DNA from 2 places in the Streptomyces chartreusis genome. Region 1 is predicted to be linked to the other one. Evidence: riboswitches for the same ligand, from Rfam matches in the RefSeq annotation. Region 1 holds a riboswitch; the other holds the start of a gene.
The links. Region 1 has a riboswitch for S-adenosylmethionine ahead of thrC (threonine synthase). Riboswitches for the same ligand answer to the same signal wherever they lie in the genome.
Positions count from the first base shown of each region.

Region 2: linked by a shared signal. The riboswitch ahead of CP983_RS31610 (aminotransferase class V-fold PLP-dependent enzyme) and the one ahead of thrC (threonine synthase) in region 1 are both predicted to bind S-adenosylmethionine.

Region 1 is NZ_CP023689.1:5,349,683-5,365,397, reverse strand. Features, by position in the region: gene CP983_RS23550 (MoaD/ThiS family protein) at 1-249, opposite strand, end outside; gene thrC (threonine synthase) at 246-1,532, opposite strand; SAM riboswitch class I at 1,551-1,706, opposite strand; gene CP983_RS23540 (glucosyl-3-phosphoglycerate synthase) at 1,854-2,798, shown strand; gene CP983_RS23535 (alpha,alpha-trehalose-phosphate synthase (UDP-forming)) at 2,894-4,333, shown strand; gene otsB (trehalose-phosphatase) at 4,353-5,234, opposite strand; gene CP983_RS23525 (DUF3263 domain-containing protein) at 5,275-5,526, opposite strand; gene CP983_RS23520 (ABC transporter substrate-binding protein) at 5,563-6,807, opposite strand; gene CP983_RS23515 (ROK family protein) at 6,967-7,911, shown strand; gene nagA (N-acetylglucosamine-6-phosphate deacetylase) at 7,911-9,122, shown strand; gene CP983_RS23505 (1-phosphofructokinase family hexose kinase) at 9,267-10,196, shown strand; gene CP983_RS23500 (CBM35 domain-containing protein) at 10,203-11,147, opposite strand; gene cdgB (diguanylate cyclase CdgB) at 11,266-12,921, opposite strand; gene CP983_RS23490 (flavin reductase family protein) at 13,258-13,857, shown strand; gene CP983_RS23485 (GNAT family N-acetyltransferase) at 13,926-14,399, shown strand; gene CP983_RS23480 (sigma-70 family RNA polymerase sigma factor) at 14,449-15,369, opposite strand; gene arfB (alternative ribosome rescue aminoacyl-tRNA hydrolase ArfB) at 15,454-15,715, opposite strand, start outside.
Region 2 is NZ_CP023689.1:7,177,023-7,192,737, forward strand. Features, by position in the region: gene CP983_RS31555 (cysteine desulfurase/sulfurtransferase TusA family protein) at 1-1,321, opposite strand, end outside; gene ctaC (aa3-type cytochrome oxidase subunit II) at 1,609-2,574, shown strand; gene ctaD (aa3-type cytochrome oxidase subunit I) at 2,571-4,307, shown strand; gene CP983_RS31570 (cytochrome c oxidase subunit 4) at 4,304-4,702, shown strand; gene CP983_RS31575 (L,D-transpeptidase) at 4,833-6,095, shown strand; gene CP983_RS31580 (response regulator) at 6,195-6,596, opposite strand; gene ctaE (aa3-type cytochrome oxidase subunit III) at 6,742-7,362, shown strand; gene qcrC (cytochrome bc1 complex diheme cytochrome c subunit) at 7,442-8,254, shown strand; gene qcrA (cytochrome bc1 complex Rieske iron-sulfur subunit) at 8,251-9,300, shown strand; gene qcrB (cytochrome bc1 complex cytochrome b subunit) at 9,297-10,934, shown strand; gene trpD (anthranilate phosphoribosyltransferase) at 11,075-12,139, shown strand; SAM riboswitch class IV at 12,215-12,331, shown strand; gene CP983_RS31610 (aminotransferase class V-fold PLP-dependent enzyme) at 12,461-13,828, shown strand; gene CP983_RS31615 (glycerate kinase) at 13,783-14,976, opposite strand; gene CP983_RS31620 (SLC13 family permease) at 15,101-15,715, opposite strand, start outside.

The DNA of each region.
Region 1 (15,715 bases):
GGAAACGCCCGCGCCGTCCGGGGTCGCCGTCTCGAGGCCCTGCTCGAAACGCACGTCGTCGTCGTTGACGTAGACATTGACGAACCGGCGCAGCTTGCCCTGGTCGTCGAGCACCCGGGCGGCGATCCCGGTGTGGTTCTTCTCCAGGTCGGTGATGACCTCGGCGAGGGTGCCGCCCTCGGCGGCGACCTCGGCCTGCCCGCCGGTGTAGGTGCGCAGGATGGTCGGGATGCGAACGGTCACGCTCATGCGAGGCCAGCCTCTCGGAAGGAGTCCAGGTTCGGGCGGATGGTGGCGGTGAGGCCGGTGCCGGCCACCGCGTCCAGCGTCTTGAGGCCGTCGCCGGTGTTCAGTACGACGGTGGTCCTGGTGGGGTCGAGGACGCCGTTCTCGATCAGCTTCTTCGTCACACCCACGGTCACCCCACCGGCGGTCTCCGCGAAGATGCCCTCGGTCCGGGCGAGGATCTTGATCGCGTCGACGACCTGCTCGTCCGTCACATCCTCCACGAACCCGCCGGTGCGGCGCGCGATGTCGAGGACGTACGGCCCGTCGGCCGGGTTGCCGATGGCCAGCGACTTGGCGATGGTGTTCGGCTTCTGCGGGCGGACCACGTCGTGGCCGGCCTTGAACGCGGTCGACACCGGCGAGCAGCCCTCGGCCTGCGCACCGAAGATCTTGTACGGCTTGTCCTCGACGAGCCCGAGCTTGATCAGCTCCTGGAGCCCCTTGTCGATCTTCGTGAGCTGCGAGCCGGACGCGATCGGGACGACCAGCTGGTCCGGGAGCTGCCAGCCGAGCTGCTCGCAGATCTCGTACGCCAGGGTCTTGGAGCCCTCGGCGTAGTAGGGCCGCAGGTTGACGTTGACGAAACCCCAGCCCTCGCCGGCCGGGTCGCCGATCAGCTCGGAGCAGAAGCGGTTCACGTCGTCGTAGTTGCCCTCGATGCCGACGAGCTCGCCGCCGTAGATCGCGGCCATCACGACCTTGCCCTGCTCCAGGTCGTGCGGGATGAACACGCACGAGCGGAAGCCGGCGCGGGCGGCCGCGGCACCCACCGCGCCGGCCAGGTTGCCGGTGGAGGAGCAGGAGAGCGTGGTGAAGCCGAAGGCGCGGGCGGCCTCCAGGGCCTGGGCGACGACACGGTCCTTGAAGGAGTGCGTCGGGTTGCCGGAGTCGTCCTTGACGAACAGCTTGCCGGCGTCGACGCCGAGCTCGTTCGCGAGGTGGTCGGCCTTGACGAGCTTGGTCCAGCCGGGGTTGAGGTTCGGCTTGTCGGCGACGTTGGCCGGGACGGGCAGGAGCGGCGCGTAGCGCCAGATGTTCGCGGGGCCCGCTTCGATCCGCTTGCGGAGCTCCTCGGCGTCGTAGGCCGAGAAGTCGTAGGCGATCTCCAGCGGGCCGAAACACTCCTCGCACGCGAAGACCGGGCCGAGCGGTACCCGGTGACCGCACTCGCGGCAGGAGAGCGCCGCGGCGGGGCCGAGGTCTACGGTGGATTCGGTGGTGCTTGCAACAGTCTGCGCAGCCATGTGAGGCGAGGCCCTTTCTCCTCATCTTCCTCACGACGCATCTCGCCGTGAGACGGATTTGGCACCTTCCCTAGCCGGGAGCCTCGCGGAACGATCAACACTGATCTACGAGAACCGACTGGAGGGTTGCCGGGGCTTCATCGGGCCGTATCCCTCTGCCCCTCTGGATGAGCGGTATTCGGTTGTGGACGACGGCCGACCTCGGACATGCGATGGTCATCCGCGTTGTTCAAGACTGTAACCGAACGCCAGGACAGTTGAGCTAGCCGTCCGAACCGCGAGATGGATCACAGACGTCCCGACAGTGAGGAGCCGCCGACCGTGCTGGAAGAAGCAGAGCGCTGGCTGAGCAGCCGCTCCTGGTCCGTTGCCGACCGCCCGCTGCATCACATCCTGGCCGCCAAACAGCGCTCGGGCCAGTCGGTGTCCGTCGTGCTGCCCGCGCTCAACGAGGAGGAGACGGTCGGCGAGATCGTCGCGATCATCGCCCATGACCTCGTCCGGCAGGTCCCGCTGGTCGACGAGATCGTGGTCGTCGACTCCGGCTCCACCGACCGCACCTCCGAGGTCGCCGCCGCGGCGGGCGCCCGCGTGGTGCACCGCGACGAGATCCTGCCGCGCGTCCCGGCCGTGCCCGGCAAGGGCGAGGTCCTGTGGCGCTCCCTGCTCGTGACCGGCGGCGACATCGTCTGCTTCATCGACGCCGACCTGAAGGAGTTCTCCTCCGACTTCGTCTCCGGGATCGTCGGCCCGCTGCTCACCGACCCCGGCGTGGACCTGGTCAAGGCGATGTACGACCGCCCGCTCGCCGGTGCGGCCGGGCAGGGCGGCCGGGTCACCGAGCTGATGGCGCGCCCGCTGCTGAACATGCACTGGCCGCAGCTCGCCGGCTTCGTGCAGCCGCTCGGCGGCGAGTACGCGGCCCGCCGCAGCCTGCTGGAACAGCTCCCGTTCCCCGTCGGGTACGGCGTCGAGCTGGGCATGCTGGTCGACGCGCTGCACCTGGTGGGGCTCGACGCGCTGGCCCAGGTGGACGTGGGGGTGCGCAAGCACCGGCACCAGGACGGGCAGGCGCTCGGCCGGATGTCCGCCGCGATCTACCGCACGGCGCAGCTGCGGCTCGCCCGCGGGCACCTGGTGCGCCCGTCCCTGACCCAGTTCGAGCGCGGCGAGGACGGTTTCGAGCCGCGTACGTACTCCGTGGACACCGAGGAGCGGCCGCCGATGGTGGAGATCGCCGAGTACGCGACGCGGAAGGTCGCGTAAACGCCGGAAACCGGCCGTATACAGGGCTGACAAGAGCCCCCCACTGAGCGGAACCGCACGTTTGAGCGTTTCCTGGGAGGGCTAGGTTGAGGCTTATGGCTTCCACGCAGGATGCGCCGGGTGCGCACGGTGCTGCCAAGGTGCTCGTCGCGTCGAACCGCGGCCCGGTCTCGTACCAGGTGGGCGACGACGGCTCGCTGACCTCCAGGCGCGGCGGCGGCGGAGTCGTCTCCGGGCTGTCGGCGATCGGGCCGGACGCGGGCGCCCTGTGGGTGTGCTCGGCGCTGTCCGACGGCGACCGCGAGGCGGTGCGGCGCGGGGTCGGCGAGGACGGCGTGCTGATGCTGGACATCCCGGCCGACGTGCACGCGGACGCGTACAACGGCATCGCCAACTCGGTGCTGTGGTTCGTCCATCACATGCTCTACCAGACGCCGCTGGAGCCGGTCTTCGACGCGGAGTTCCGCCGGCAGTGGGCGTCCTACGAGGCGTACAACCGCGCCTTCGCCGAGGCGCTGGCCGGGCGGGCGGCGCCGGGGGCGGCGGTGGTGGTGCAGGACTATCACCTGACGCTGGTGCCGGGGATGCTGCGTGAGCTGCGCCCCGACCTCAGGATCGGCCACTTCTCGCACACGCCGTGGGCGCCGCCGGAGTACTTCCGGATGCTGCCCGACGACATCGCCGAGCAGGTGTTGCGCGGGATGCTGGGCGCGGACCGGCTGGGGTTCCTCACCCGGCGGTGGGCGGACGCCTTCGAGGCGTGCTGCGCCCGGTTCGCCGACGGGCTCGGAGGCACGCGGATCGGCGTGCACGGGCTGGGCGCGGACGCGGACTTCCTGCGCGAACGCTCGCACCGGGCGGACGTGACGGAGCGGATGACCGCGCTCCGCGACGAGATCGGCTCGGCCCCGGACGGCACCGCCCGCAGGACGATCGTGCGGGTCGACCGGACCGAGCTGTCCAAGAACATCGTCCGCGGCCTGCTCTCCTACCGGCAGCTCCTCGACGACCACCCCGAGTGGCGCGAGCGGGTGGTGCACGTGGCCTTCGCCTACCCCTCGCGGCAGGACCTGGCGGTGTACCGGGACTACACGGCCGAGGTGCAGCGGCTGGCGGACGAGCTCAACTCGCAGTACGGCACGCCGGGTTGGACGCCGGTCGTGCTGCACGTCAAGGACGACTTCGCCCGCTCGCTCGCCGCCTACCGGCTCGCGGACGTGGCGCTGGTCAATCCCATCCGGGACGGCATGAACCTCGTCGCGAAAGAGATGCCGCTCGTCTCCGACGAGGGGTGCGCGCTGGTGCTGTCGCGGGAGGCCGGGGCCCACGAGGAACTCGGCGAGGACGCGATCACCGTCAACCCGTACGACGTGGTCGGCACGGCACGGGCGCTGCACGAGGCGCTGTCCGTGGGGCCGGAGGAGCGGGCGGAGCGCTCGAAGCGCCTGGCGGCCGCAGCGACCGCGCTACCGCCCGCCCAGTGGTTCCTGGACCAGCTGCACGCACTGGAGGAGCAGCCCGGCCCGTCCGCCTGAGCGGAGGCGGGGCCAGGGGTCAGCCGGCGGCGGCGATCGCCCGCAGCAGCCGTACGACCCCTGCCGGGCCGTCCACCACGACGTCCGCCCGCTCCGACAGTTCGGTGACCTCCTCGCTGCCGCTGCACACCAGCAGGCCGGGGGTGCCGTCGGAGCGGAGTTTGTCGACGGCGGCGTAGGCGGGCAGGTCGCCGAGGTCGTCGCCGGCGTACAGGACGCACTCGGCGCCGAGCTCGCGGACGTACTCGCTCAGCGCGACGCCCTTGTCCATGCCGGGCGGGCGCAGTTCCAGGACCATGCGGCCGGGTTCGACGATCAGGCCGTTGCGCACCGCCAGGTCGGCGAGGGGGTTGCGCAGGGCCTCGAAGGTGCCCTGCGGGTCGGCGGCACGGCGGGTGTGGACGGCGACGGCGTGTCCCTTGTCCTCGGTCCAGGTGCCGGTCGCGGCGCCGTTCGCTTCGAGGATGCCGGGCAGTTCGGCCCGCACGGCCGCGACGCCGGGGTGCGGGTCGGGTGCGGTGACCTCGCCGCTGACGGCGTCCCAGCGCTCGGCGCCGTAGTGCCCGAGCACGACGAGGTGCTCAAGGCCGGGGACGCCGGCGAATCCGCCGTACCGCACGGCGACATCGGCCGGGCGGCCGGTGATCACGGCGACGGCGGCGACCTTCGGGGCGAGCGCCGTGAGCGCCGGCAGGGCGTCGGGGTGGGCCCGCGCCTGCTCCGGGTCCGGCACGATCGGGGCGAGCGTCCCGTCGAAGTCCAGGGCGATCAGTGCCCGCGCGGGCCGCGCGAGGAGTGCGGCGAGCCCGTCGCGTCCGTTCGCGGTCGCGGGGGTGGGCAGAGGGGCCGTGGAGTCGGCCCGGTCGGGGTCGGTCAGATCCTTTTCCTGGTCACTGGCCATACAAGGACCCTATCCAGCGAGGGCTCCGCGCACCCCTCGCTCAGCGCTCCGCCCGCCGGGCCTCCCGGACCCGCCGCAGCCGGTTCACCGTGACGGGGTCGTGGGCCAGGGCCCTGGGGTCGTCCAGCAGGGCGTTCAGCAGCTGGTAGTAGCGCACGGGGGCCAGGCCCAGTTCCTCGCGTATCGCGCGCTCCTTGACGCCGGGGCCCGGAAAGCCCCGGCGTTCCAGAGCGAGGATGGCCCGCTCGCGGTCGGCGAGGGCGGCCTCGGGCGGGTCCTGGTGCTGGTCCATGGCTCGCACCGTAACCCCCGCCACCGACAACGGCCGCTACTCGGCGCTCTCGGCCCGCGTCGCCGTCGACTGGAGGCCGCCCAGGATCGCCGACGGGCTGCCGCCGGAGGTGACGGTGCTGCCTATGCGCTTCTTGATGTCCGCGCTGACCTCGGCCCAGGACGTGCGGCCGACCGGGTAGAGCTCGGAGAGCGGGAGCCGCTCCAGGAAGGGCTTGAGGTCGGCGTCCTGCTTTGCCGCGGTCATCACCGTGGACGCGGAGTTCGTCACCGGCAGCAGGTCGTACTCGCGGGAGAAGTCCAGGACGTTCTGCTTGTCGTAGACGAAGTCGAGGAAGTCGCCCACCTCCTCGGCGTGGCCGTTCTCCTTGAAGGCCATCATCCAGTCCGCCACGCCCATGGAGACCTTGCTCGGGCCGTCGATGCCGGGCATCGGCACCATGCCGAACTTCACGCCCTTCTTCTTGGCCATCTGCATCAGGGACGGGTGGCCGTTGAGCATGCCGACGTCACCGGCCGCGAAGGCGGCGAACGCGTCGGCGCGGTTGAGCTCGCCGGGTGCGACCGGGCCGGTGAGGTCCTTGCCGACCAGGTTGTCCTTCAGCCAGTCGAGGGTGGCGACGTTCTCGGAGGAGTCGATGCTGTACGTGCCGAGGTCGCTGTCGGTGTAGCCGCCCCCGCCGCTGAGCAGCCACTGCATCGTCTCGGCCTGCGCCTCCTCGGCACCGAGCGGCAGCGCGTACGGCGTCTTCACGCCCTGTGCCTTGAGCGCCTCGGCGTCGGCGGCCAGCTCCTTCCAGGTGGTCGGCGCGGAGATGCCGGCCTTCTCGAAGAGCGTCTTGTTGTAGAAGAGCAGCCGCGTGGAGGAGGCGAACGGGATGCCGTACTGCACGTCCCGCACCCGGCCCGCGTCCGCGAACTGGGCGACGAAGTCGGCCTGCACGGGGATGGAGAGCAGGTCGTCGGCCCGGTAGAGCAGGCCCTGCGCGGCGTAGTCGGCGTACGCGCCGATCTGGGCCATGTCCGGCGCCTTCCCGGCGTCGACCATCTTCTTGACCTTGGCGTCGACGTCGTTCCAGGAGTACACGGTGACGTCGACCGTGACGCCGGGGTGCTCGGCCTCGTAGGCCGTGACGAGCTTGTCCCAGTACTTCTGGGAGCCGTTGGACTCGCTGTCGCCGTAGTCCGCGGCGACCAGCCGCAGGGTCACGTCGTCCGAGCCGCCGGTCAGCCCGCAGCCGCCCAGGGCCGCCGTCAGACCCAGCGCGGACACCGCCGCCATCGCTCCCGTACGCCTACGACCACGACTACGCCCCTGCACGCCAAACCGCCCCACGCCCATGTTCGAAATTTTCGAAACGTCATACATATTGCCCCCATAAGGTCTACACCACGTAAGTGGACTAGACCTCTCGCGGGTGCGCAAGCCACACTGTCCCCCGTGAGACATGTCATCGCCCTCGATGTGGGCGGCACCGGGATGAAGGCCGCCCTCGCGGGCGCGGGCGGTGAGCTGCTCCATCAGGCCCGCCGTCCGACCGGACGCGAGCGCGGACCGGACGCGGTGGTCGAGGGCATCCTCGACTTCGCCGCGGAGCTTCGCGCGCACGGCGAGGAGCGCTTCGGCGAGCCCGCGGCCGCCGTCGGCGTCGCCGTGCCCGGCATCGTCGACGAGGAGCACGGCATCGCCGCCTACGCGGCCAACCTGGGCTGGCGGGACGTACCCCTGCGCCGGCTCATGTCCGAGCGGCTCGGCGGCGTCCCCGTCGCCCTCGGCCACGACGTACGCACCGGCGGTCTCGCCGAGGGCCGGATCGGCGCGGGCCGGGGTGCCGACCGCTTCCTGTTCGTGCCGCTCGGCACCGGGATCGCCGGCGCCATCGGCATCGACGGCCGGGTGGAGGCGGGCGCCCACGGCTTCGCGGGCGAGATCGGCCACATCGTCGTACGGCCGGGCGGTGCCCCTTGCCCGTGCGGCCAGCGCGGCTGCCTGGAGCGGTTCGCGTCCGCCGCGGCGGTGAGCGAGGCGTGGGCCGCCGCCTGCGGGGACCCGGAGGCGGACGCCGCGGACTGCGCCAAGGCCGTCGCGTCCGGCGACCCGAACGCCGTACGGATCTGGCAGGAGGCCGTGGACGCCCTCGCCGACGGCCTGGTCACCGCTCTCACCCTGCTGGACCCCCGCACCCTGATCATCGGTGGCGGCCTGGCCGAGGCGGGGGAAACCTTGTTCACACCACTGCGGGACGCGGTCCGGCAGCGGGTCACTTTCCAGAAGCTGCCGTCCATCGTCCCCGCGGCCCTGGGCGACACGGCCGGCTGCCTCGGCGCCGGGCTGCTGGCCTGGGATCTCCTCGACAACACCGACCGTACGGAGGTAACTCCCTGATGGCAGCCGACCTGGGGGCGCGGGGAACTGCGCGACAAGCCACGGAACGCCCGCACCCCGCAACCGACAAGGCGCCCCTCGTCCTGTCCGGCGCCAACGTGGTCATGCCGACGGGAATCCTCAAAGAGGGCCAAGTGGTCATCGACGGCACGCGCATCGCCGGCGCGGCCCCGGAGAACGCTCACCACATCGACGTGACCGGCCACTGGCTCCTGCCGGGCTTCGTGGACATCCACAACCACGGCGGCGGCGGCGCCTCCTTCACCTCGGGCACCCCCGAGGACGTGCTGAAGGGCATCCACACCCACCGTCTGCACGGCACCACCACCCTCGTCGCCTCCACCGTCACCGGCGACATGGACTTCCTCGCCCGGCGCGCGGGCCTGCTGGCGGAGCTCGCCGAGCAGGGCGACATCGCGGGCATCCACTTCGAGGGACCGTTCATCTCCCCGTGCCGCAAGGGCGCGCACTCCGAGGAGCTGCTGCGCGACCCCGACCCGGCGGACGTGCGCAGGCTGGTCGACGCCGCCCGCGGCCACGCGACGATGGTCACCCTCGCCACCGAACTGCCGGGCGGCATCGACTCCGTACGCCTCCTCGCCGAGCGCGGCGTCATCGCGGCGATCGGGCACACCGACGCCAGCTACGAGCAGACGGTGGAGGCGATCGAGGCGGGCGCGACGGTCGCCACGCACCTCTTCAACGCGATGCCGCCGCTCGGCCACCGCGAGCCGGGCCCGATCGCGGCCCTGCTGGAGGACGAGCGCATCACGGTCGAGCTGATCAACGACGGCACGCACCTGCACCCGGCGTCCCTGCAGCTGGCGTTCCATCACGCGGGCGCCGACCGGGTCGCGTTCATCACGGACGCGATGGACGCGGCCGGCTTCGGCGACGGCCGCTACATGCTCGGCCCGCTGGAGGTCGAGGTCGCCGACGGGGTGGCCCGGCTGGTCGAGGGCGGCTCGATCGCGGGCTCGACCCTCACCCTGGACCGCGCCTTGAAGCGGGCGGTCACCGTCGACCGACTGCCCGTCGAGGACGCGGTGACGGCCCTGTCCGCCAACCCCGCCAAGCTGCTCGGCCGCTACGACCGCATCGGCTCGCTGGAGCCCGGCAAGGACGCCGACCTGCTCGTTCTGGACTCCGACTTCGACCTCAAGGGCGTGATGCGCCGGGGCGAATGGGTGGTCGATCCACAACTGGGGTGATGTGTCCGCCTGTTGGGGGCGGTGGTTGTCCTGCGAGACTGGGACGGCCGCCGCCCGTTTGGCATGATCGGCATCTGCCGGAGGGAACAACCGGCAGACGGACGGCGCACACATGCTGAACTCTTCGGGGGAGGTCGAGTACAGGTGATTCTCACGGTCACGTTGAACACCGCTCTCGACATCACCTATCGCGTCCGGGCGCTGCGGCCCCACGCCTCCCACCGGGTCTCCGAGGTGATCGAGCGCCCCGGCGGCAAGGGGCTGAACGTGGCCCGGGTGCTGGCGGCCCTGGGACACGAGGTGACGGTCACGGGCTTCACGGGCGGCGCGACGGGCCGGGTGGTCCAGGATCAACTCACCGGCGTACCCGGCGTGGTGGACGCCCTGCTGCCGGTCTCCGGCCCGACCCGGCGCACCATCGCCGTCGTCGACGAGCGCACCGGTGACACGACCCAGCTCAACGAGCCCGGCCCGACGGTCACGCCCGCCGAGTGGTCCGCCTTCCAGGAGGCGTACGACGACCTGCTGGCGTCGGCCTCCGTGGTGGCCCTGTGCGGCAGCCTGCCGCCGGGGGTGCCGGTGGGTGCGTACGCCGGTCTGGTGCGGTCCGCGAAGGCGGCGGAGGTGCCCGTCCTGCTGGACACCAGCGGGGAGGCGCTGCGCCGGGGTGTCGCCGCCCGGCCGGACATCATCAAGCCCAACGCCGACGAACTGGCCGAACTGACCGGCTCCCACGACCCGCTCCGCGCCACCCAGGACGCCCGAAGGCGCGGCGCCCGCACGGTGGTCGCCTCCCTCGGCGAGTCCGGTCTCCTGGCCGTCACCCCCGAGGGCCGCTGGCAGGCCACCCCGCCCACCCGCCTCCACGGCAACCCCACGGGCGCGGGCGACGCGGCGGTGGCGGGTCTGCTGTCGGGGCTGGTGGAGAAGCTGCCCTGGCCCGACCGCCTGACCCGGGCGACGGCCCTGTCGGCGGCAACCGTCGTGTCCCCCACAGCGGGTCAGTTCGACCGGGCGGCCTACGAGGAGTTCCTGCACCGGGTGGCGGTGACCGCGGAGGTCACCGCCGCGTGACCGGGACTAGGACCCGACCCAGCCCTTGACCAGCCACATCTGGTCGATGAGGGCGTCGCACTGGTTGCCCTGCTCGCAGGACAACTTGATCGTGTTCGAGCCCTTGTTGAGCTGGATGTAGTTGTAGGTCTTCGTCCAGCCCTTCTCGTAGTCGCCCTCGGGGCCGCCCGACCAGTTCTTCAGGTCGACCGGGGCCTTGGCCGCCGTGCCGTTGATCGTCAGAGTGGCGTTCTGGTCCTTGCCCGGGACGCTGTAGCCGACGTAGACGGTGTACTTACCGCTCTTCGGGATGTCGCTCACGGACCAGGAGACCGAGGAGCCGGCCTGGTTGAAGCCGGTGACGTAGACGCCACCGTCCGCCTGGGCGCCCTTGATGTCGGACGCGGTGGCGGCGCCGCCGGCGAGGGCCAGGGCCTTGGCGTCGATCGTCGGCAGGTCGTCCTCGGCGGCCGCGCTGTTGCTGTTCGACGGGCTCGGCGCGCTGCTCTGCTGGGACTGCGACTGCGTCGGCTGTGCCGCGTCGTCCTTCTTGTCCTTGTCGTCGTCGCCGCCCAGCATCGCCACGCTGATGCCGATGACCACCGCCGCGACGACGGCGATCGCGCCGATGAGGAGGCCCTTGGTGTTGGGACCCCGCCCACGGCCGTTCCCGCTGCCGCCGCTGTACGACGTCTGCTGGACGGTCGTCGCCCCGCCGGGGTGCGTCTCCGGCGCCGCGTAGTGCGCGTTCGGCTGGCCGTAGCCGCCCTGCTGTTGCGGTACCTGGGGGGCCGCAGCGGTCGGCTGCTGGCCGTACTGGCGCTGGCCGACGGCACGCACCCGGTTGACGGCGTTCGGGTAGCCGTAGCCACCGGACGGCGGCTGGGCTCCGTTGGCCTGGCCGTCGGCGTAGAGGTAGCCGAACGGGTCGTCGTCCTCGGGCGTACTGGCGCCGTTGTTGCCGGACGTCATCCCTTGGTACTCCTCACCAGGTGCGGGCGTTGCGATAGGGCGGTCAGAAGGGCGAGCCTACCCGCTCCTGATGGCCCAAACGGGTGACTCAGACCGCATCAGCTCGCTGACCTGGGATTCATCCCGCGCGTCTGTGTTGTTTGGGACGAGATCGTTTCTCTACGTACATCCGCTCGTCAGCGGACTTCAACACTTCGTCCGCGGTCATCCCGCAGTGCGCCCACCCGATGCCGAAACTGGCCCCGACCCGCACGGCGCGGCCCTCGGCCCGGATCGGCTGGATGATCTCGCTGCGCAGCCGGACGGCGAGGTCCTGGGCGTCGGCGCGGCCGAGCCCGTCGGCGAGGATCACGAATTCGTCGCCGCCGAGCCGGGCGACGGTGTCGCCGTCGCGGACCTGCCGGGTCAGCCGCCGGGCGACCTCGATGAGAACCGCGTCACCCGCGTTGTGCCCGAACCGGTCGTTGATCGACTTGAAGCCGTCGAGGTCGCAGAAGAGCACCGCGAGCCCCTTGGTGCCGTCGTCGCGCTCGGCCTCGTCCGGGGAGACGGTGTGCACGTGGTGGTCGTAGGCGTCCAGCGCCGCCACACCCGGGAAGTCGAAGCCGTGGCCGTTCGCGTCGAAGACGGCGGGGTGGCCGTAGGCGGCGTCCATGGACTCCAGGGCACCCGCGTGCGTGGGACGCCGGCACAGCCGCGCGGCCAGGCGCGCCCGCAGCTCGGCGGAGTTCGGCAGCCCGGTGAGCGAGTCGTGCGAGGCGCGGTGGGCGAGCTGGAGCTCGCGGCGCTTGCGCTCCTCGATGTCCTCGACGTGGGTCAGCAGGAAGCGGGGCCCGTCGGCGGCGTCCGCGACGACGCTGTTGCGCAGCGACACCCAGACGTACGAGCCGTCCCGGCGCCCGAGCCTGAGCTCCGCGCGCCCGCCCTCGGCGGAGGTCCGCAGCAGCGTGCCGATGTCCTCGGGGTGGACGAGGTCGGAGAAGGAGTAGCGGCGCATCGCGGAGGCGGGGCGGCCGAGGAGACGGCACAGCGCGTCGTTGGTGCGCAGGATGCGGCCGTGCTGGTCGCCGCCCATCTCGGCGATGGCCATGCCGGAGGGGGCGTACTCGAAGGCCTGCCGGAAGCTCTCCTCGCTCGCGCGCAGGGCCTGCTGCTCCCGTTCCAGCCTGACCAGTGCCCGCTGCATATTCGCGCGTAGACGTGCGTTGCTGATCGCGATGGCTGCCTGGAAGGCGTACATCTGGAGCGCCTCGCGCCCCCAGGCGCCCGGCAGCCGGCCGTTGCGCGGCCGGTCCACGGACAGGACGCCGATCAGCTCGCCGCACGCGCCGCCCTGCACGCCGGGCGTGTACATCGGGGCGAACAGGCGGTCCGAGGGGTGCCACTCGTCCTCGAAGCGGGGCGCGGGCCCGTCGGTGTACCACTGCGGGACGTCGTCGTCGTCGAGGATCCAGCCCTCGGTGTGCGGTATGAACACCAGGTCGCCCCAGTGCTGGCCCATGCTCAGCCGGCGCTCCCACGACTCGCGCGAGCCGACCCGGCCGGTGATGAGGGCCTCGGCGGCGGGGTTGCCGGCGAAGGCGGCGACGACGAGATCGCCGTCGGGGCGCACGAGGTTGACGCACGCGAGCTCGTAGCCGAGGCCGTTGACGACGCCGTCGGCCACGGTCTGGAGTGTGTCCGCCAGGCTGCGGGCCGTGTTCATGTCCGCCATGACCTGGTGCAGTTGCCGCAGGGTCGCAAGACGGACGTACGGCTCCGACTCGGTCTCCATGGTCGCCCTCCCCCCGAGACCTCGCAGCGAATCAAGGGTCCTACTTCGGCGTAACGTCCCTTGCTAGTCCCCGCCACTGAATCACAGCGCGCTGCCCACTCGGTACACAGGGTCAACAATTAATGGCTCTTGTGACTCAAGTCACAGCTAAACGTGAACAATTGAGCGGTGTTTCTGCGTTTTTCCTGTGTGTTTACTGAACGCAAAGTTGGCGCGCCCGTGGAGATGCCACGAAACGGCCACGAACAATCCCCACGACTCCGTCGGGAGTCCTAGGTCCGTTCTCGGGCGCAGGCCCGATGCGGGGCGTGCGGGACCGACATTAGCGTTTCCGGCGTGCCGAACACTTCTCTCCCCGCGCCGCCCGTGACCGCAGTCCTCCCCGCCTCCCGCAGCCCCTTTGGGCATGCTGAGGGAGTGAGCGACGACGAGTTCCGTGCCGCGATGTCGCGGTTGGCCGCGGGCGTGGTGCTGGTGACCGCGCTGGAGCCGCCGCTGGACCCGGACGATCCGCACGCGCCGCCCGGCGAGGACGTCGGGATGACGGCGACGGCGTTCATGTCGGTGTCCCTGGATCCGCCGTTGGTGCTGGTCAGCCTGCGTACGGGGGCCCGGATGGACGACCTGCTCGACGAGCAGCCGCTGTGGGCCGTCTCGGTCCTCGCGGAGAGCCAGCGCCACATCGCCGGACGCTTCGCGATGAAGGGCCGGGTCAGCGACCGCCTGCTGTTCGCCGACATCCCCTACGTCCGCGGCAAGGAGACCGGCGCCCCTCTGGTGGGCGGCGCCCTCGCCACCCTGGAGTGCCGCACCGAGCAGCGGGTGACGGCCGGCGACCACACCCTGGTGATCGGCCGCGTGCTGTCGGCCTCGCTGCCGAGTGCGGACGGACGCCCGCTGACCTATTTCCGGGGCCGTTACCGGCACTTGGGATGATCTCCGCCGCGGATACGGCAGTCGAATTCCCGTGGCCGACCACTGATCACGCGACATACCGTGCCCGGATGACGCCGACGACTTCCACTCCCCGCCTCGAAAAGATCACACCTGGAAATTTCGAAGCCGCGACCGGCATACGGGTCAGGCCCGACCAGGAACACGCGGTCTCCCCCGTCGTGGAGTCCCTCGCCGAGGCATACGTCCATCCCGAGGGCGTCGCCTGGCCCCGTCTCATCGTCGACGGCGACCGCCCGGTCGGCTTCCTGATGGCCTTCCTCGGCATCGACTGGCGCGGCGACGGCAGCCTGCGCCGCTCCGGCCTGTGGCGGCTGAACATCGCCGCCGGGGAGCAGGGCCGGGGCTACGGCCGCTTCGCCGTCGAGTCCGTGGCCACGGAGCTGCGCCGGCGCGGCGCCACCGAGCTGTACGTCACCTGGCACCCCGGCCCCGACGGCCCGGCGGGCTTCTACACCGGACTGGGCTTCAGGCCCACCGGGGAGACCTCGGGCGACCAGACGGTGGGCGTGCTGGAGCTGTAGGCGGAGCGGGAGCCGGCCCCCTCGGGCGTCCCGCCCCGCCGGGCCGGCGCTAGGCCGACTCGATGTCCAGCCGGGCCACCCGCTCCGGATCCGTCACGATGTCGATCACGGCGATCCGATCCCGTACGAACGCAAACCGCAGCGCCCGCTCCACCCGACCGCCGACCAGCACCACGGTGCCGGGCGCGCCGTCGACGAGCGCGTGCCGGGCGACCGGGGCGGGCCGCGCGCCCAGGGCGGCCGACCCGAACGTCGAGGCGCCCCGCGCCACCGCCGCCGCACCGGTCGTCACCCCGGCCTCGGAGCGGGCGATGACATCCGGGTCGAGGACGTCGAGCAGCCCCTCGAAGTCACCCTCGCGCGCGGCGGCGAGGAAGGCGTCGACGACCGCCCGCTGCCGGCGCCGAAGGGCCCGGTCGTGCTCGGGCACCTCGGCGCCCTGCACCCGGCGCCGGGCCCGGCTGGCGAGCTGCCGCGCGGCGGCCGGCGTACGGTCCACGACGGCCGCGACCTCCTCGTACGGCACCCCGAACAGGTCGTGCAGCACGAACGCGAGCCGCTCGGCGGGCGTCAGGGTGTCCAGTACGACGAGCAGGGCGACGCCCACCGAGTCCGCGAGGAGCGCGTCCTGCTCGGGGTCGACCGGCCGTGGGACGGCTCCGGCGGAGCCCTGGGCCGGGCCGCCGGGTGGTGCCGCCGCGGTGTCCAGGGGCTCCTCCGCGCGCGACTTGCGGGAGCGGAGCATGTCGAGACAGACCCGGCCGACTACGGTCGTCAGCCAGCCGCCGAGGTTGTCGACCCGGCTGGTGTCGGACCGGCTCATCCGGAACCAGGCCTCCTGCACGGCGTCCTCGGCCTCCGCCGTCGACCCGAGCATGCGGTGCGCCACGGCCCGCAGATGGCCGCGGTGCGCCTCGAAGCGCCGGGCGAGGAAGTCGGTGTCGTCGGTGCCAGTGCCGTCGGCGCTCATCGGTAGCTGCCTCTCGTCGCGTTCCGTCCGTCGTCACTGCGTTGACGGATCGCGCGGCGGGAATGTGACTCCCGGCCCCGGCGCCTACCCCCAGTCCCGCCCGGAGCGTCCTCGCTTGGTGTCGGAGCGCTGCTTCTTCTCCCTCAGCCGGCGCTCGTTGATGCCGCGGGGGATGCGGGTCGCCCGGCGCGGCTTGGGCGGCGGGGCGCTCGCCTCGGCGAGCAGCGCGGCCAGGCGTACGGCGGCGGTCTCGCGGTTGCGCCACTGGGAGCGGTGCTCGGAGGCGCGCACGGTCAGGACGCCGTCGACGAGCTTTCCGGCCAGCCGCTCCAGCGCCCGCGCCTTC
Region 2 (15,715 bases), 1.8 Mb from region 1:
ACTCCTGCCCCCGCATCTCGCACCACGCCGGGATGTCCAGGCGGGCCGCCTCGTCGTCGGACAGGACCCGGACCAGGCCGCCCACCGGCACGTCCCCGATGACCTTGGCGAGCTCGATGACGGGGATCGGGCACCGCTTGCCGAGGGAGTCCACGACGAGGACGTCCTCGTCCCGTACGACCTTCTCCGCCGTCGGCGCCCCGAGCTTCTCGCGCATCCCGGCGACCGCCGGCGCCAGCACCCGGAGGAACCGCTCGACGTCCTCCTCCGGCGTCCCGAACGGCAGGGACACGCGCACGTTCCCCTCGCTCAGCACCCCCATCGCCTTCAGCACATGGCTGGGCGTCAGCGTGCTGCTCGTGCAGGACGAGCCGGAGGAGACCGAGAAGCCGGCCCGGTCCAGCTCGTGCAGCAGTGTCTCCCCATCGACATAGAGACAGGAGAAGGTGACGATCCCGGGCAGCCGCCGCTCCGGGTCGCCGACCACCTCCACGTCCGGCACCAGCCGCGGCACCCGGGCCCGGATCCGCTCCGTCAGCTCCCGCAGCCGTACCGCCTCTTGGGCAGCCTCCGCCCGCACGGCCCGCAGCGAAGCCGCCGCGGCGACGATCGCCGGGATGTTCTCGAACCCGGCGGCCCGCCCCGACTCCCGCTCGTCCACGGGCCCTTGCGCGGCGAACCGCACCCCCTTGCGCACGACGAGCAGCCCGACCCCCGACGGACCACCCCACTTGTGGGCACTCCCGGTCAACACCGACCAGTCGCCCTCGACGCGTCCCCAGCCGAGCGACTGCGCCGCGTCCACCAGCAACGGCACCCCGGCCTCCCGGCACGCGGCGGCCACCTCGGCCACCGGCTGCTCGGTGCCCACCTCGTGGTTGGCCGACTGGAGACACGCGAGCGCGGTGTCCGGACGCAGGGCCTGCGCGTACGCCCCCGCGTCCACCGCCCCGCTCCGGCCCACCGCCACCTGACTGACCGAACCCCCGCCGGCCTCGTGCGTGTCAGCCGCATGGAGCACAGAGGAGTGTTCGACCGCGGACACGATCAGGTGGCTTCCGATCCGGCGACGGCCCGCCAACACGCCCGCGACGCCCGAGTGCACGGCCCGCGTCCCCGACGAGGTGAACACCAACTCGTCCGCCCGGCAGCCCACGGCCTCGGCCGCCGTCTCCCGAGCGGCGTCCAGGAGCATGCGCGCCCGTCGCCCCTCCCTGTAGAGACGGGCCGGATCGGCCCATCCCTCATCAAGGGAGGCCAGGAGCGCCTGCCGGGCGACGGGATGAAGAGGAGCACTGGAAGCAGCGTCGAAGTAGGCCACACAGCAACGCTAGACGTCCGGTCACCGGGGCGCCCAAAAGGGGCGCGGGGCGGTGGTGTCAGCGGCTCCGCCGCGGGGCGCGACAAGCCACGACGGGCCTTCAGCCGCCAATCCAGCGAACCCCCCACTCCAGTAGGCCCCCCTCCCCGCGAACCCCCGGAGGGCGTCGGCTAGGGTTTGGTCCGCATAAACATCCAAACCCCTGCCCGACGCAGGGCGGCGACCGACCAGCGAGAAGGCCAGGCCGCAGCCGATCCGCGCGGGCGAGACTCTCGGGAAGGCGCTACGTGAGTCCCAACGGCTCCGACCGCTCGCCGCGGCGCCCGATGCGGCGGAAGCTGCTGCAAGGCATGACCGCGGGCCTGGTCCTGGCGACAGCCAGCGGTTGCTCGTACAACTGGGAAGACTTCCCCCGCCTTGGTATGCCCACCCCGACCACGGAAGAGGCTCCGCGGATCCTCTCCCTGTGGCAGGGCTCCTGGGCGGCTGCGCTCGCCGTCGGCGTGCTGGTGTGGGGTCTGATCCTGTGGAGCGCCATGTTCCACCGGCGCAGCCGCACCAAGGTCGAGGTACCTCCGCAGACCCGGTACAACATGCCCATCGAGGCGCTGTACACGGTGGTCCCGCTCATCATCGTCTCGGTCCTGTTCTATTTCACGGCCCGCGACGAGTCGAAGATCCTCAGCCTCAAGGACAAGCCCGACGTCACCGTCAACGTCGTCGGCTTCCAGTGGAGCTGGTGCTTCAACATGATCGCGCCCGTGGAAGGCTCCACGGGCGACGCCAAGACCTCCAAGGAACTGGCCGCGATCCCGGACCGGTTCAAGGAGGACTTCCCGGCGAACGCCGGCGGTGTGTACGACTGCGGCACGCCCGGCACGCGCAACCCTCAGACGGGCAACCCGGGTCCCACCCTGTGGCTGCCGGAGGGCAAGACGGTCCGCTTCGTCCTCACCTCGCGTGACGTCATCCACTCCTTCTGGGTGGTGCCGTTCCTCATGAAGCAGGACGTCATCCCGGGCCACACCAACGCCTTCGAGGTGACCCCCAACAGGCAGGGCACCTTCCTGGGCAAGTGCGCCGAACTGTGCGGCGTCGACCACTCCCGGATGCTGTTCAACGTGAAGGTCGTCTCCCCCGAGCGCTACGAGCAGCACCTCAAGGACCTCGCCAAGAAGGGGCAGACCGGTTACGTTCCCGCCGGCATCGCGCAGACGAGCCACGAGAAGAACCGGGAGACGACAAACCTGTGAGCATCCTCAACGAACCCCAGGGTGCCGCGGCAGCTGAGGACTCGTACGAGAACGAGCTGCCGGTCCGGCGCAGGCAACCCGGCAACGTCGTGGTCAAGTGGCTCACCACCACCGACCACAAGACGATCGGCACGCTGTACCTCGTCACGTCGTTCGCGTTCTTCGTGATCGGCGGCGTGATGGCGCTCTTCATGCGCGCCGAGCTCGCCCGACCCGGTCTTCAGATCATGTCGAACGAGCAGTTCAACCAGGCGTTCACGATGCACGGCACGATCATGCTGCTGATGTTCGCGACGCCGCTGTTCGCCGGCTTCACGAACTGGATCATGCCGCTCCAGATCGGCGCGCCGGACGTGGCGTTCCCCCGGCTGAACATGTTCGCCTACTGGCTCTACCTGTTCGGCTCCCTCATCGCGGTGGGCGGCTTCCTCACCCCCGACGGTGCCGCCGACTTCGGCTGGTTCGCCTACAGCCCGCTGTCGGACGCGGTCCGCTCGCCGGGCATCGGTGCCGACCTGTGGATCATGGGTCTGGCCTTCTCCGGCTTCGGCACCATCCTCGGCTCGGTCAACTTCATCACCACGATCATCTGCATGCGTGCGCCGGGCATGACCATGTTCCGCATGCCGATCTTCGTGTGGAACGTGCTGCTGACCGCGGTGCTCGTCCTGCTCGCCTTCCCCGTCCTGGCGGCGGCGCTCTTCGCGCTGGAGGCGGACCGCAAGTTCGGCGCCCACGTCTTCGATGCCTCGAACGGAGGAGCGTTGCTATGGCAACACCTCTTCTGGTTCTTCGGCCATCCAGAGGTGTACATCATCGCGTTGCCGTTCTTCGGCATCATCAGTGAGGTCATCCCGGTCTTCTCCCGCAAGCCGATGTTCGGCTACATGGGTCTGATCGCGGCGACCATCGCCATCGCGGGTCTGTCCGTGACCGTGTGGGCCCACCACATGTACGTCACCGGCGGCGTCCTACTGCCGTTCTTCTCCTTCATGACGTTCCTCATCGCCGTACCGACCGGCGTGAAGTTCTTCAACTGGATCGGAACGATGTGGAAGGGCTCGTTGTCCTTCGAGACACCGATGCTCTGGGCGGTCGGCTTCCTCATCACCTTCACCTTCGGTGGTCTGACGGGTGTCATCCTGGCCTCGCCGCCGATGGACTTCCACGTGTCCGACTCGTACTTCGTGGTGGCGCACTTCCACTACGTCGTCTTCGGCACCGTGGTGTTCGCGATGTTCTCCGGCTTCCACTTCTGGTGGCCGAAGTTCACGGGCAAGATGCTCGACGAGCGGCTCGGCAAGATGACCTTCTGGACGCTGTTCGTCGGCTTCCACGGCACCTTCCTGGTCCAGCACTGGCTGGGCGCCGAGGGCATGCCGCGTCGTTACGCCGACTACCTGGCGCAGGACGGCTTCACCGCCCTGAACACGATCTCGACGATCAGCTCGTTCGTGCTCGGCGCGTCGCTGCTGCCGTTCTTCTACAACGTGTGGAAGACCGCCAAGTACGGCAAGAAGGTCGAAGTCGACGACCCGTGGGGCTACGGCCGCTCGCTGGAGTGGGCGACCTCCTGCCCGCCGCCGCGGCACAACTTCCTCACCCTGCCGCGGATCCGTTCCGAATCCCCGGCGTTCGACCTGCATCACCCTGAGATCGCGGCTCTCGACCAGCTCGAGAACGCGCCTCACGGTGAAAAGGCCCTGGCTGGTGGCAAGGAGGCCGGCAAGTGAAGACCCAAGGCACGATGTTCGCCTGGCTGGGCATCTTCGTCCTGGCCATGGCGATCGTCTACGGCGTCTGGTCGAAGGAGCCGGCCGGTACCACGGCCCTCTTCCTGGCCTTCGCGCTGTGCATCATGATCGGCTTCTACCTGGGCTTCACCGCCCGGCGGGTCGACGCGGGTGCGCAGGACAACAAGGAAGCGGACGTCGCGGACGACGCCGGCGAGGTCGGGTTCTTCAGCCCGCACAGCTGGCAGCCGCTGTCCCTCGGTATCGGCGGCGCGCTCGCCTTCCTGGGGATCGCGGTCGGCTGGTGGCTGCTCTACTTCTCGGCCCCGCTGATCCTCATCGGTCTCTGGGGCTGGGTCTTCGAGTACTACCGCGGTGAGAACCGCACCCAGTAGCACGAGCTGAGCTCACAGGAGCCCGGACACTCCGTCAGGAGGGTCCGGGCTCCTTCTTTTGCCGCAACGCATGTCACCCGTACGTGTCCTCCGGCGCGCCGCCGCTGACGCTGCTTCCTAGCGTGAGGCCATGAGCAAAACACCGAGCAAGAGCACCGTCATAGGCTGCACGCTCCTGCTGATAGCGCTCGGCGCGAGCGCCGCCGCATGCAGCAGCGACGGCAATCCGCTGTCCGCGGAGCCGTACGACGCGGCCGACCAGATCGCCTTCAACGGCCCCTCGGGCGACGGCGAGAAGGCCGACCCCGACAAGCCCCTGGAGATCACCGCGGAGGACTCCGACGGACGGATCACCGACGTCACCGCCAAGGACGCCGCAGGGCGCTATGTGACGGGCGAACTCTCCGCCGACGGCACCAGGTGGCACAGCACCTCCCCGCTGGCCGCCAACGCCCGCTACACGGTCCGCGTGAGCACCGAGGACGAGGACGGCGCCCCCGGCCGCAAGGTCCTCACCTTCGACACCAGCAAGCCGACCAGCAAGAAGCACCTGACGGTGACGTTCGGGCCCAAGGCGGGCAAGTACGGCGTCGGCCAGCCCATCACCGCCGAACTGAGCCGGCCCGTCAAGGACAAGAACCAGCGGGCGACGGTCGAGCGGGCCCTGCGGGTCGACTCGGTCCCCGCGGTCGACGGCAACTGGCACTGGGTGGACGACAAGAAGCTCCACTACCGGCCCAAGGAGTACTGGCCCGCCGGCGCCACCGTCCAGGCCCGCAGCGACCTGGAGGGCGTGAGGATCAGCGACCGCCTCTGGGGCGGCAAGGGCAAGCCCCTGAAGGTCACCATCGGCGACCAGGTCATAGCCGTCACGGACGCCTCCACCCACCAGCTGACGCTCTACCGCAACGGCGAGGAGGTGCGGTCCATACCCGTGACGACGGGCAAGCCCGGCTTCGAGACCCGCAACGGCGTCAAGGTGGTCCTGGGCAAGGAGTACTTCGTACGGATGCGCGGAACCAGCATCGGCATAGCCGAGGGCTCCTCCGAGTCGTACGACCTACCCGTCTACTACGCCACCAGGGTGACCTGGAGCGGCGAATACGTGCACGCAGCCCCCTGGTCGGTCGGCTCCCAGGGGTACGCCAACGTCAGCCACGGCTGCACCGGCATGAGCACCGCCAACGCCGAGTGGTTCTTCGACAACGTCCGCGAGGGCGACATCGTCAAGGTCGTGAACTCGTACGGCAACACGATGGAGCCGTTCGGCAACGGCTTCGGCGACTGGAACCTGGACTGGAAGAAATGGCGCAACGGCAGCGCCCTGGTCGCAGGCACCCCTGACGGCCCGAGCCCCGCGGAACGGGCACGGCTGAGGCCACAGAGCGTCTGAGCAGACCGGGCGGCGGAGCCGACCCGGCAGGGGCGCGGGGAACTGCGCGAACAGCCCCCCACGGCCCGCAGCCGCCCGATCACCTGCTGAACCGAGCTCCTAGGCGCTCTGCAGCCGCTTCGTGCGCAGCAGGCCCGCCAACGCCTCCGCGAACTCCACGGGCTCCACAGGCAGCGTCACAGCCGCCTCGGCACGGCTCCACGTGGCCAGCCACGCGTCCTGCGGCCGCCCGATGAGCAGCAGCACCGGCGGGCAGTTGAACACCTCGTCCTTGATCTGCCGGCAGACCCCCATGCCGCCCATCGGCACGGCCTCGCCGTCCAGGACGCAGACGTCGATCCCGCCCTTGTCCAGCTCCTTGATGACGGCCGCGGGCGTCGCGCACTCCACGAACTCCACCACGGGGACGTCCGGAGCGGGCCTTCGCCCGGTCGCCAGCCGCACCTGCTCGCGAGTGTTGGAGTCGTCGCTGTAGACCAGCACCGTGGCGGTCGGCTGCATGCTTCCTCCGAGACGTAAGTGTCGTACGGAAAGACCCGATGCGGCGGATGCTACTCCCTTGAACACCACGTCAACACCGGTACGAACGGCCAAGACACTCCGAACGGCACCCCCCGGAGTGAGGGCGGGATAAGCGACCGACATAATGTCGGTCGTGGCGACAGCAACGACAGTAGAAACCGGGCACGCGCACCCGTCGGTCAACCGGCCGAACCTCACCAGCGTCGGAACCATCATCTGGCTGAGTTCCGAGCTGATGTTCTTCGCGGCCCTCTTCGCGATGTACTTCACCCTGCGATCGGTGACGGGGCCCGAGTACTGGGATTCACAGGCCGAGGCCTTGAACTTCCCGTTCTCGGCGACGAACACCACGATCCTGGTGCTCTCCTCCCTCACCTGCCAGCTCGGCGTCTTCGCCGCCGAGCGCGGTGACGTGAAGAAGCTCCGGGGCTGGTTCATCGTCACCTTCATCATGGGTGCGATCTTCATCGGCGGTCAGGTGTACGAGTACACCGAGCTGGTCAGGCACGAGGGCATCTCGCTCTCTTCCGGCCCGTACGGCTCGGTCTTCTACCTGACCACCGGCTTCCACGGACTGCATGTGACGGGCGGACTCATCGCCTTCCTGTTTGTCCTCGGCCGCACCTACGCGGCCCGGAGGTTCACGCATGAGCAGGCGACCGCAGCGATCGTCGTGTCCTACTACTGGCACTTCGTCGATGTCGTCTGGATCGGCCTCTTCGCCACGATCTACATGATCAAGTAGCCGGGCCCGATCCCGCGCGCGTTCCACAACGCACCTAACAGAAGCATCGACGCAGAAGATCCTGACACCGGGGTAATCCGTGAAAAAGCTCTCCGCACGACGACGCCACCCGCTGGCGGCAGTCGTCGTCCTACTCCTCGCGCTGGCGTGCACGGGGGGGCTGTACGCCGTGTTCGCTCCCGCGGACAAGGCGCAGGCCGAGGAAACCGCCCAGTCCCTCACCATCGAGGAGGGCAAGAAGCTCTACACCGTCGGCTGCGCCAGCTGCCACGGAGCCAGTGGTGAGGGGACCTCCGACGGCCCGAGCCTGGTGGGCGTCGGCGCTGCCGCCGTCGACTTCCAGGTGTCGACGGGCCGTATGCCGGCCGCCACCTCCCAGGGCGCCCAGGTCCCGGCGAAGAAGAACATCTACTCGCAGGCCGAGATCGACCAGCTCGCCGCGTTCATCGCCTCTCTGGGTGCGGGTCCGTCCGTCCCCACCGAGGAGCAGTACGGACCGGAAGGTGCGGACATCGCCAAGGGCGGTGAGCTCTTCCGCAACAACTGCGCCCAGTGCCACAACTTCACGGGCAAGGGCGGCGCGCTGACGAAGGGCAAGTACGCCCCGAGCCTCGAGGGTGTCGACCCCAAGCACATCTACGAGGCCATGCAGACCGGCCCGCAGAACATGCCGTCCTTCCCCGACACCACGCTGTCGGAGCAGAACAAGAAGGACATCATCGCGTACCTCCACGCGGTCAACAGTGACGAGACGGTGAACCCGGGTGGTCTTGAGCTGGGCGGCCTCGGGCCGGTCAGTGAGGGCCTCTTCTCCTGGATCTTCGGTCTCGGTGCCCTGATCGCGGTCGCCATCTGGGTCGCCGCTCGGACCGCAAAGGCCAAGAAGTCATGAGTAGCCAAGACATTCCAGAAGAGAACCTGCCCGCTGAGCAGGACGCCACCGTCGCGGTAGCGGACGAGAAGCACCCCTTCGCCGACCCCGGCCTGCCGCCCCACGAGCACCGGATCCAGGACATCGACGAGCGGGCCGCCAAGCGGTCCGAGCGCACGGTCGCCCTGCTGTTCACGGTCTCGATGCTCGCCACCGTGGGCTTCATCGCCTCGTACGTGGCGATCCCGCACGACAAGTCGATCTTCGTCTTCCCGATCGGTCACCTCAACGCGCTGAACTTCGCGCTGGGGCTGACCCTCGGCGCGGCGCTCTTCTGCATCGGCGCGGGCGCGGTCCACTGGGCCCGCACCCTGATGTCGGACGAGGAGGTCGCGGACGACCGGCACCCGATCGCCGCGGAGCCCGAGGTCAAGGCCAAGGTCATGGCCGACTTCAAGCAGGGCGCCAAGGAGTCGGCACTGGGTCGGCGCAAGCTGATCCGCAACACGATGTTCGGCGCGCTGGCCCTGTTCCCGCTCTCCGGTGTCGTCCTGCTGCGTGACCTCGGCCCGCTGCCCGGGACCAAGCTGCGCCACACCCTGTGGTCCAAGGGCAAGCTGCTCGTGAACATGAACACCAACGAGCCGCTGCGTCCCGCGGACGTCGCGGTCGGCTCCCTCACCTTCGTCAAGCCCGAAGGCCTCGAGGAGCACGACCACGACTTCCAGAACGAGATCGCCAAGGCGGCCCTGATGGTCATCCGGCTCCAGCCGGACGACATCAAGGACAAGCAGGAACTCGACTGGTCCTACCAGGGCATCGTCGCGTACTCGAAGATCTGCACCCACGTCGGTTGCCCGATCTCCCTGTACGAGCAGCAGACGCACCACGCGCTCTGCCCCTGCCACCAGTCCACCTTCGACCTCGCCGACGGTGCCAAGGTCATCTTCGGCCCGGCCGGTCACCCCTTGCCGCAGCTGCGCATCGGTGTGAACGACGAGGGTTACCTTGAGGCGCTCGGCGACTTCACGGAGCCCGTCGGTCCTGCATTCTGGGAGCGCGGATGAGCACTACAGAGACCACCGAGTCCCGCTCTCGCGGGAAGGCACCGGCCGGCGAGCGCGTCGCCGACTGGGCCGACGGCCGGTTGGGGATCTACTCCCTCGCCAAGGCCAACATGCGCAAGATCTTCCCCGACCACTGGTCGTTCATGTTGGGTGAGGTCTGCCTCTACAGCTTCATCATCATCATCCTCACGGGTGTGTACCTGACGCTGTTCTTCCACCCGTCGATGAACGAGGTGGAGTACCACGGCTCCTACGTCCCGCTCCAGGGACAGCTCATGTCGGAGGCGTTCAGCTCCACGCTGCACATCTCCTTCGACGTGCGCGGTGGTCTGCTCATCCGGCAGATCCACCACTGGGCCGCGCTGATCTTCCTCGCGGGCATGTTCGTGCACATGATGCGCGTGTTCTTCACGGGCGCGTTCCGCAAGCCGCGTGAGATCAACTGGCTGTTCGGCTTCCTGCTGTTCGTCCTGGGCATGTTCACCGGTTTCACCGGCTACTCGCTCCCTGACGACCTGCTCTCCGGCACCGGTGTCCGCTTCACCGAGGGCGCGATCCTGTCCATGCCGATCGTCGGCACGTACATCTCGTTCTTCCTCTTCGGCGGCGAGTTCCCGGGCGTCGACTTCGTCGCCCGCTTCTACTCGATCCACATCCTGCTGCTGCCGGGCATCATGCTCGGTCTGGTGGTCGGCCACCTGATCCTGGTCTTCTACCACAAGCACACGCAGTTCGCGGGTCCCGGAAAGACGAACAAGAACGTCGTCGGCATGCCGCTGCTGCCGGTCTACATGGCCAAGGCCGGAGGCTTCTTCTTCCTGGTCTTCGGTGTCATCGCGGTGATCGCGGCGGTCGCGCAGATCAACCCGGTCTGGGCCATCGGTCCCTACCGGCCGGACATGGTCTCCACCGGCGCCCAGCCCGACTGGTACATGGGCTTCGCCGAGGGTCTGGTCCGGTACATGCCGGGCTGGGAGGTCAACTTCTGGGGTCACACGCTGGTCCTCGGCGTGTTCATCCCGCTGGTGCTCTTCGGCCTGGTCCTCGGTGCGATCGCGCTCTACCCGTTCATCGAGTCCTGGGTCACCGGCGACAAGAGCGAGCACCACATCCTGGACCGCCCGCGCAACGCCCCGACGCGTACCGCGTTCGGCGTCGCCTGGGTCACGGTGTACATGATCGGTCTGGTCGGCGGTGGCAACGACCTGTGGGCCACCCACTTCCACCTGTCGATCAACGCCGTCACCTGGTTTGTCCGGATCAGCTTCTTCGCCGGACCGGTCCTCGCGTTCATCGTCACCAAGCGCATCTGCCTCGGCCTCCAGCGCCGGGACAAGGACAAGGTGCTGCACGGCCGCGAGTCGGGCATCATCAAGCGCCTGCCGCACGGTGAGTTCATCGAGGTCCACGAGCCGCTCAGCCAGGACGCGCTGTACACGCTCACCGCGCACGAGCAGTACGAGCCGGCCCAGATCGGCCCCGCGGTCGACGAGAACGGCGTCGAGCGCAAGGTGAAGGGCTCCGAGAAGCTGCGCGCCAAGCTCAGCAAGTCCTACTACGGCGAGGACGGCCAGATCCCGAAGCCGACCGTCGAGGAGTACAAGGAGATCACGAGCGGCCACGGCCACCACTGATCGCTGCGCACGCCACGCCACGGCAGAAGGGCCCCGTCCGATCTTCGGACGGGGCCCTTCTCCGTGTCCCGGGGCTGGATAGGGTGGACTCGTTGAGACTCGCGTCCCGTAGTGCGGGACGCCTGAACCTGGAGCGGCTTATGAGCGCTGTGACCCCCGCTGGAGGCGACACCGCGGCGGGCCGCTCCTGGCCCCTGCTGCTGAACGGCCTGCTGGACGGCCGGGACCTGTCCGCCGACGACACCGCGTGGGCGATGGACCTGATCATGCGCGGCGAGGCGACGGACGCGCAGATCGCCGGGTTCGTGGTGGCGCTGCGGGCCAAGGGCGAGACGGTGCAGGAGATCACCGGACTGGTCCGGACGATGTACGCGCACGCGAATGTGATCGAGGTGCCGGGGCCGACCGTCGACATCGTCGGCACGGGCGGCGACGGCGCGAAGACCGTCAACATCTCCACGATGTCGGCGATCGTCATCGCCGGCACCGGCGCGAAGGTCGTCAAGCACGGCAACCGGGCCGCGTCGTCGGCGTCGGGTGCCTCGGACGTGCTGGAGAAGCTCGGCGTCAATCTGGAACTGCCGGTCGGGCGGGTCGCCCAGGTCGCCGAGCAGGCCGGGATCACCTTCTGCTTCGCGGTGAAGTTCCACCCCTCGCTGCGTCATGTGGCCGCCGCGCGCGGACAGCTGGGCATCCGGACGACGTTCAACGTGCTCGGTCCGCTGACCAACCCCGCCAAGGTGCGGGCCCAGGCGGTCGGGGTGGCCGACCCGCGCATGGCACCGATCGTCGCGGGCGTCTTCGCCGAGCGCGGCAACTCCTCGCTGGTGTTCCGCGGCGACGACGGCCTCGACGAGCTGACGACCACCGCCACCTCGCGGGTGTGGGTCGTGCGCGACGGCAAGGTCACCGAGGAGGCCTTCGACCCGCGCGACGTCGGCATCGAGCTGGTCCCGGTGGAGGCGCTGCGCGGCGCCGACGCCTCCTACAACGCCGAGGTCGCCCGGCGCCTCCTGGACGGCGAGACGGGGCCGGTGCGCGACGCCGTACTGCTGAACTCGGCGGCGGCGCTGGTGGCGCTGGAGCCCGGCGACGGGCCGCTGACGGAGCAGATCGGGGCCGGTATGGCGAAGGCGGCGGAGTCCATCGACTCGGGGTCCGCGAAGCGGACGCTGGAGCGGTGGGTCGCCGCGAGCAACGCCTGACCGGCACCTGACGTCGTCCCGCGATCCGGACACGGGTTGCGGGACGACGATCATTTCACGTACGTTCCTGTACCAGGTCATGAGTGACAGTCATGAGGCCCCGGCCGACTGTCCGGCAACCCTCCGTCCGTGGCGGGGTGCCCCGGGTGAAGACCAGGCCGTAGGCAGCGAGGTCTACGGCAAGCGCGGGCCCCTCTCGAAACCAGGGGTCCTGGTCGTTCGAGGGAGTCTTCCGTGAGCAAGCGAATGCGATAGGGCCGCCGAGCCCCGCCTCCGCGCACCCATTTTCACTTTCTTCTTTCCTCTCACGGGAGTTCCGTCATGTCTGTCTCCACCGCTGCCTCCGTCCAGACCATTTGTGCCCCGCTGCCCGTTCTGGGCCGCGATGTCACCGTCCCGCTCGTCACCGGCGGCGAAGTCACCTACGCAGCGCTGGACTACGCCGCCAGCGCCCCCGCCCTCCAGCGCGTCTGGGACGACGTGGCCGCCTACGCGCCGTACTACGGCAGCGTCCACCGCGGGGCCGGATACCTCTCCCAGCTCTCCACCGACCTGTTCGAGAACGCCCGCCGGACGGTCGCCGAGTTCCTCGACTGCCGGGACGAGGACCAGGTCGTCTTCACCCGGTCCACCACCGACTCGCTGAACCTCCTCGCTGCCGCCCTCCCGGCCGACTGCCAGGTCTTCGTCTTCGAGACCGAGCACCACGCCTCGCTGCTGCCGTGGCGCGACGCCCGCGTCACCTACCTCAACGCGCCCCGCACCCCCCGCCAGGCCGTCGAGACCCTGGAGCGCGCCCTCGCCGACCGTGACCCCTACGGCCCGGCCCTGGTCTGCGTCACCGGCGCCTCGAACGTCACCGGCGAGCTGTGGCCGGTGCGCGAACTCGCCGCCGCCGCGCACGCCCACGGCGCCCGGATCGTCCTGGACGCCGCCCAGCTGGCCCCGCACCACGCGGTCAGCGTCCGTGACCTGGACGTCGACTGGATCGCCTTCTCCGGACACAAGCTGTACGCCCCGTTCGGCTCCGGTGTCCTGGCCGGCCGCTCCGACTGGCTGCGCGCGGCGGAGCCGTACCTCGCGGGCGGCGGCGCCAGCCGCAAGGTGTCCCGGCGCGAGGACGGCGGCGTCGACGTCGAGTGGCACGACAGCGCCGCCCGGCACGAGGCGGGCTCCCCGAACGTCATCGGCGCCTACTCCATCGCCTCCGCCTGCAAGGCGCTCACCGAGGCCGGTTTCGACGACCTCGTCGCCCGTGAGCAGTACCTGATCGAGAAGGTGCGGGCCGGTCTCGCCGAGGTGCCCGAGGTCAGGATCCTCTCCCTCTTCGGCGACGACGCCCCGCGCGTCGGCGTCCTCTCCTTCGTCGTCGCGGGCTGGAACAGCTCCCACTTCGCCGCCGCCCTGTCCGCCGAGTACGGCATCGGAGTCCGGGACGGCCTGTTCTGCGCCCACCCGCTGGTCCGCACCCTGCTCGGCAGCGACCCGCAGGCCCAGGGCGAGTGCGGTGCCCCGGAGGCGGCGCCCGGCGAGAAGTCCCTCAACGCCATCCGCGTCAGCTTCGGTGCCGGAACGCCGGACGAGCACGTCGAGCGGTTCGTGAACGCCGTGAAGGAGCTCGTGACGGACGGCGCGAAGTGGAACTACCGCACCGAGGACGGCCGTTGCGTGCCGGACACCTCCGCGTGAACCGGTAGCCGGGCGCCCAGCAGGATCATCCGCAGGGCGCGTTCGGTCGCGTCCGTGAGGAGTTCGGAGGCCCGCACCAGGGCCTCCGCCAGGGCCATCGGCGCGGGCAGGATGCCGCTGAACGCGTCGACCCCGGGCACCTCGTGCGCGCCCTCGCCCAGCGTGCCCGCCAGCGCGAGCACCGGGCGGCCGTACAGCTTGGCCCGGCGGGCCACCTCGGCCGGGACCTTGCCGCGGGACGTCTGGTGGTCCAGGGCGCCCTCGGCGGTGACGACCAGGTCGGCGCGGGCCAGACGGGCATCGAGGTCGAGGTGGTCGAGGAGCACGTCGAAGCGGGGGAGCAGGCGGGCGCCGAGCGCGGCGAGGCCGGCGCCCAGACCGCCGGAGGCTCCGGTGCCGGGGCCGCCGTAGAGGTCCGTCCCCACGACACCCAGGTCACGGGTGAGGACGCTTGCCCAGTTCTCCAGCCCCGCCGACAAATGCTCCACCTGCGCGGGCGTCGCGCCCTTCTGCGGTCCGAAGACACGGGCCACGCCGCGCTCGCCGCACAGCACGTTGTACGGATTGCACGCCACGAGCAGCTCCACGTCCCGCAGACGCGGGTCGAGGCGGGCCGGGTCGATCCGCGCGAGCCGGACCAACTCGCCTCCACCGTGCGGGAGTTCGAAGCCGTCGGCGTCCAGCAGCCGGGCACCGAGCGCCTGGAGCGCGCCGGCGCCCCCGTCGGACGTGCCGGAGTCGCCGCAGCCGACCAGGATCCGCCGTACGCCGGTGTCCAGCGCGGCGCGGATCAGCTCGCCGACGCCGTACGTCGTCGTGGCGCCCGGGTCGCGCCGGGCCCGGGGGACGAGGGACAGCCCGGCCACCGCGGCCATCTCCACGACCGCCGTGTCCCGGGAGCCGAGCAGCGCGAAGTGCGTGCCGACGCGTTCGCCCACCGGCCCGGTGGCGGGCAGGGCGACGAGCCGCCCGCCGGTCGCGGCGGCCAGCGCGGTGGCGGTCCCCTCACCGCCGTCCACCAGCGGAATCAGATCGAGCACGGCATCCGGCAGCACCCGCCGCACCCCGCCCGCGATGGCATCGGCGGCGGCCTGCGCGGACAACGACTCCTTGAACCCACTGGGGGCTACGACGACGCGGGTCAGCATCAGATCTCCTCAGCAGGTCGGGACAGGACAACGCCCTGAGGGGCAACGCCCCCAAGGGGCGCGGGGAACTGCGCGACCAGCCACAACGGCGCAGCAGCCGAAAGACGACACACACGCGGCACCGTCATCGCGTCACCGGCACACCGAGCACCGGCCACACCACAACGGCGAACAACAGAACGACCGCGGCGGTCGACGGAGCCAGCACCGCAGCCAGCCGCAACAGGTCACGCGGGGTGTAGGTCGGCGTCCCCGGAAGGTCGGAGAAGAGCGTCACCGGCTTCGCCGAAGCCGGCAGCGTATGGCAGAACCCCGCCGCCGCGGTGGACGCGAGCGCCGCCGCGACCGGATTCACCCCGGCCCCCACCGCCGCCGCGACCACCAACGGCACCAGTACCGAGGACCGGGCCGACCGGGACTGCAGGACCAGATGGGCCGCCGTACTGATCACCACCACGACGACCAGGAACAGCAGCGGGCTGACGCCCGACGGGAGCCCGCCGACCAGCCACCCAGCCGCCCCGGAGTCGGCGAGCGCCACACCCATCGCCATCGTCGCCGCCATGAACAGCAGCAGCGCCCACGGAACCGTCTTCAGCGCGTCCTTGAGATGCACCGTCCCCAGCGCGGGCGAGGCCGCCACCACCGCGCCGATCAGCGCCACCACCGCGGGCGGCACCCGGTGCAACGGCTCGCTGCACCACAGCACCACGACCGTGCCGAGCAGCAGCGCACACCG